DNA from 2 places in the Bacillus sp. K7 genome. Region 1 is predicted to be linked to the other one. Evidence: a T-box and tRNA genes for the amino acid it is inferred to sense, from the RefSeq annotation. Region 1 holds a T-box; the other holds one or more tRNA genes.

Region 1 (2,244 bases):
TCGACAGTGTGAACAGCCGTTCATCGCGGTTTTTAGAGCTGGTTTCCACGATCCTTTACTTTGACGGGCTTGAGGCCGAGGAAAAGAAAGAAAAAGTCTTTACAATCAAAAGCAAGCAAAAATATACGAATGAAGAATATGACGAAGCGCTTCAATACATAGAGGAATTGAAGCAGATTTGTTAACCATACAGAGCATCTTTTGCTTTTTTTAACAAAAAAGATTGCTGTTTTAAAAAATCTATTGTAAAATATATGAAATCATTTAACAATCAGTAATGTATACAGGCACTGATAAGGACATGAGATGCTTTTTACGGTTTCCAGAGAGGGAAGAACAGCTGAGATCTTCCTAACGCAGGGAAAGCAGCTTACCGCCTTTGAGCCGTATCGGGGAACTAAAGTATCCGATACCGTCATGCTGCGTTACAGCACCTTAAAGCCGATACACCATGTGTGTGATCGGGAATTTGGGTGGAACCACGGATCATAAACACATTCGTCCCTTGTAGAGGGATGGATGTGTTTTTTTATGAGTTGAATACATGCGAAGAAAAGGATACGAATGATATTTACGGTTTTCAGAGAGGGAAGGAAAGGTGAGAGCTTCCCAGCTTAGGAATATCGTTTACCGCCTTGGAGCAGCATTGGGGAACTGAAGTATCCAATGCCGTCTATGCTGCGTTACAGCACCGAGCCGATAAATATAACGTTTGTCGGGAATTTGGGTGGAACCACGGATCATAAACACATTCGTCCCTTGTATAGGGATGGATGTGTTTTTTTATGAATTGAATACATGCGAAGAAAAGGACACGAATGGTCGTTACGGTTTTCAGAGAGGGAAGGAAAGGTGAGAGCTTCCCAGCTTAGGATGATCATTTACCGCCTTGGAGCAGCATTGGGGAACTGAAGTATCCAATGCCGTCTATGCTGCGTTACAGCACCAAGCCGACAACATAGCGTTTGTCGGGAATTTGGGTGGAACCACGGGTGAATCACACACTCGTCCCTTTCAGCGGGACGGGTGTGTTTTTTTATATACAACAATAATGAAGGAGTGTTTAAAAAATGAATAAACATGTACACATTGAGCTTCCCGACGGACAGGTCAAGGAATACCCGAAAGGCATTGCAGTCAAAGATGTAGCGGGTTTTATCAGCTCCAGCCTGCAAAAGAAGGCGGCTGCGGGGCAGGTCAACGGCAAGCTCGTTGATCTCAGTTTTAAGCTGGAGGAGGATGCCAAGCTTTCGATTATCACCCTTGATTCACAAGAAGGCTTGCAGGTATTCCGCCACACATCAGCGCACATATTGGCTCAAGCTGTGAAACGCCTGTATGGAGAAGTGTCATTGGGAATAGGTCCAGTGATTGAAGACGGCTTCTACTATGACATGAAGCTGGAGCACAGTTTGACATCAGGAGACTTAGAAGCCATCGAAAAAGAAATGAAGAACATTATAAATGAGAACCATGAGATCAAACGAATTGAGGTTTGTTACGAAGAGGCAGAAGAGCTGTTTGCCAAAAAAGGCGAGCCGTTTAAACTGGAGATTTTGAAGGATATTCCGCGAGGAGCGGATATCACGCTGTACCAGCAGGGAGAATTTGTTGACCTGTGCCGCGGGCCGCACCTTCCTTCTACAGGAATGATCAAGGCGTTCAAACTGACAAGAGTATCCGGCGCTTATTGGCGCGGAGACAGCGAAAATGAAGTCCTGCAACGGGTGTACGGGGTTGCGTTTCCCAAGAAAAAAGAGCTCGATGCGCATCTGCGTATGCTGGAAGAAGCGGCAAAACGAGACCACCGCAAGCTAGGCAAACAACTAGGGCTGTTTATGTTTTCTGAAGAAGCGCCGGGCATGCCGTTTTATTTGCCGAAAGGGCAGGTTGTCCGAAATGAGCTGGAACGCTTCTCGCGTGAGCTGCAAACAAAGGCCGGCTATGATGAGGTGCGTACGCCGTTTATGATGAATCAGCGGTTATGGGAGCAGTCTGGCCACTGGGATCATTATCGCGACAATATGTATTTTTCAGAAGTGGATGAGACAAAATTCGCCATGAAGCCGATGAATTGTCCCGGCCATATGCTCATCTTTAAAAACAGCCTTTATTCTTATCGGGATCTGCCGATTCGCATGGCGGAATTCGGCCAGGTGCATCGCCATGAATACAGCGGTGCTTTAAATGGAATGCTTCGCGTTCGGACATTCTGCCAGGATGACGCGCATATCTTCGTTCGTG
Region 2 (2,244 bases), 430 kb from region 1:
TTGACTGCGAGACCTACAAGTCGAGCAGGGACGAAAGTCGGGCTTAGTGATCCGGTGGTTCCGCATGGAAGGGCCATCGCTCAACGGATAAAAGCTACCCCGGGGATAACAGGCTTATCTCCCCCAAGAGTCCACATCGACGGGGAGGTTTGGCACCTCGATGTCGGCTCATCGCATCCTGGGGCTGTAGTCGGTCCCAAGGGTTGGGCTGTTCGCCCATTAAAGCGGTACGCGAGCTGGGTTCAGAACGTCGTGAGACAGTTCGGTCCCTATCCGTCGCGGGCGCAGGAAATTTGAGAGGAGCTGTCCTTAGTACGAGAGGACCGGGATGGACGCACCGCTGGTGTACCAGTTGTTCTGCCAAGGGCATCGCTGGGTAGCTATGTGCGGACGGGATAAGTGCTGAAAGCATCTAAGCATGAAGCCCCCCTCAAGATGAGATTTCCCATTCCGCAAGGAAGTAAGATCCCTGAAAGATGATCAGGTTGATAGGTCTGAGGTGGAAGTGTGGCGACACATGGAGCTGACAGATACTAATCGATCGAGGACTTAACCACATTTTGATTGATGTCACATCTGTTATCTAGTTTTGAGAGAACATCTCTCTAAAAGGCGGAAAGAAACTCCGCTAAGGGCTCTCACATCCTGTGAGAAACGCCCAGTACCTTCATCCCGAAGGCATTTGTTTGGTGGCGATAGCGAAGAGGTCACACCCGTTCCCATGCCGAACACGGAAGTTAAGCTCTTCAGCGCCGATGGTAGTCGGGGGTTTCCCCCTGTGAGAGTAGGACGCCGCCAAGCAGTTGCACGCTAGTGCAATAATGGAGGATTAGCTCAGCTGGGAGAGCATCTGCCTTACAAGCAGAGGGTCGGCGGTTCGAGCCCGTCATCCTCCACCATTTTGCCGGTGTAGCTCAATTGGTAGAGCAACTGACTTGTAATCAGTAGGTTGGGGGTTCAAGTCCTCTTGCCGGCACCACTTTTATATGATATAATACTCAAGTCTCTTCTAAGAAGAGCCATTAGCTCAGTTGGTAGAGCATCTGACTTTTAATCAGAGGGTCGAAGGTTCGAGTCCTTCATGGCTCACCATTTTTACGCGGGTGTGGCGGAATTGGCAGACGCGCTAGACTTAGGATCTAGTGTCTTTATGACGTGGGGGTTCAAGTCCCTTCACCCGCATTATATAGGATAACAGTTATCAAAACTGGACATCCTGTCTGCGGAAGTAGTTCAGTGGTAGAACACCACCTTGCCAAGGTGGGGGTCGCGGGTTCGAATCCCGTCTTCCGCTCCAACTATACCATCCACGCCGGGGTGGTGGAATTGGCAGACACACAGGACTTAAAATCCTGCGGTAGGTGACTACCGTGCCGGTTCAAGTCCGGCCCTCGGCATTAAATTTTGCGCCCGTAGCTCAATTGGATAGAGCGTTTGACTACGGATCAAAAGGTTAGGGGTTCGACTCCTCTCGGGCGCGCCATTATTTTAATGGAATAGACAATCGGGAAGTAGCTCAGCTTGGTAGAGCACATGGTTTGGGACCATGGGGTCGCAGGTTCGAATCCTGTCTTCCCGACCATTTCAATGGGGCCTTAGCTCAGCTGGGAGAGCGCCTGCTTTGCACGCAGGAGGTCAGCGGTTCGATCCCGCTAGGCTCCACCAAATGTTTTTAAAAAAGTTGTTGACTTTGAAGAAGTAACGTTATATACTAATAAAGTTACTTTAACAAAGCGCACAAACAAAATGATCTTTGAAAACTAAACAAGACAAAACGTACCTGTTAATTCATTTTTTATAAATCGCACAGTGATGTGCGTAGTCAGTCAAACTTTTTATCGGAGAGTTTGATCCTGGCTCAGGACGAACGCTGGCGGCGTGCCTAATACATGCAAGTCGAGCGGACAGATGGGAGCTTGCTCCCTGATGTTAGCGGCGGACGGGTGAGTAACACGTGGGTAACCTGCCTGTAAGACTGGGATAACTCCGGGAAACCGGGGCTAATACCGGATGCTTGTTTGAACCGCATGGTTCAAACATAAAAGGTGGCTTCGGCTACCACTTACAGATGGACCCGCGGCGCATTAGCTAGTTGGTGAGGTAATGGCTCACCAAGGCAACGATGCGTAGCCGACCTGAGAGGGTGATCGGCCACACTGGGACTGAGACACGGCCCAGACTCCTACGGGAGGCAGCAGTAGGGAATCTTCCGCAATGGACGAAAGTCTGACGGAGCAACGCCGC

What was found. The T-box of region 1 lies ahead of thrS (threonine--tRNA ligase). A T-box ahead of a tRNA ligase gene usually reads a tRNA of that ligase, here a tRNA-Thr.
Region 2: it encodes a tRNA-Thr, which carries the amino acid that the T-box ahead of thrS (threonine--tRNA ligase) is inferred to sense. The anticodon was not compared.

Annotation. Positions count from the first base shown of each region.
Region 1 covers NZ_CP096406.1:3,551,192-3,553,435, reverse strand. Annotated here, with positions in the region: gene M1D98_RS18170 (YwgA family protein) at 1-185, shown strand, start outside; T-box leader at 282-509, shown strand; T-box leader at 541-763, shown strand; T-box leader at 795-1,016, shown strand; gene thrS (threonine--tRNA ligase) at 1,071-2,244, shown strand, end outside.
Region 2 covers NZ_CP096406.1:93,852-96,095, forward strand. Annotated here, with positions in the region: rRNA gene M1D98_RS00490 (23S ribosomal RNA) at 1-557, shown strand, start outside; rRNA gene rrf (5S ribosomal RNA) at 686-801, shown strand; tRNA gene M1D98_RS00500 (tRNA-Val) at 824-899, shown strand; tRNA gene M1D98_RS00505 (tRNA-Thr) at 904-979, shown strand; tRNA gene M1D98_RS00510 (tRNA-Lys) at 1,017-1,092, shown strand; tRNA gene M1D98_RS00515 (tRNA-Leu) at 1,100-1,182, shown strand; tRNA gene M1D98_RS00520 (tRNA-Gly) at 1,223-1,297, shown strand; tRNA gene M1D98_RS00525 (tRNA-Leu) at 1,312-1,397, shown strand; tRNA gene M1D98_RS00530 (tRNA-Arg) at 1,407-1,483, shown strand; tRNA gene M1D98_RS00535 (tRNA-Pro) at 1,506-1,582, shown strand; tRNA gene M1D98_RS00540 (tRNA-Ala) at 1,590-1,665, shown strand; rRNA gene M1D98_RS00545 (16S ribosomal RNA) at 1,836-2,244, shown strand, end outside.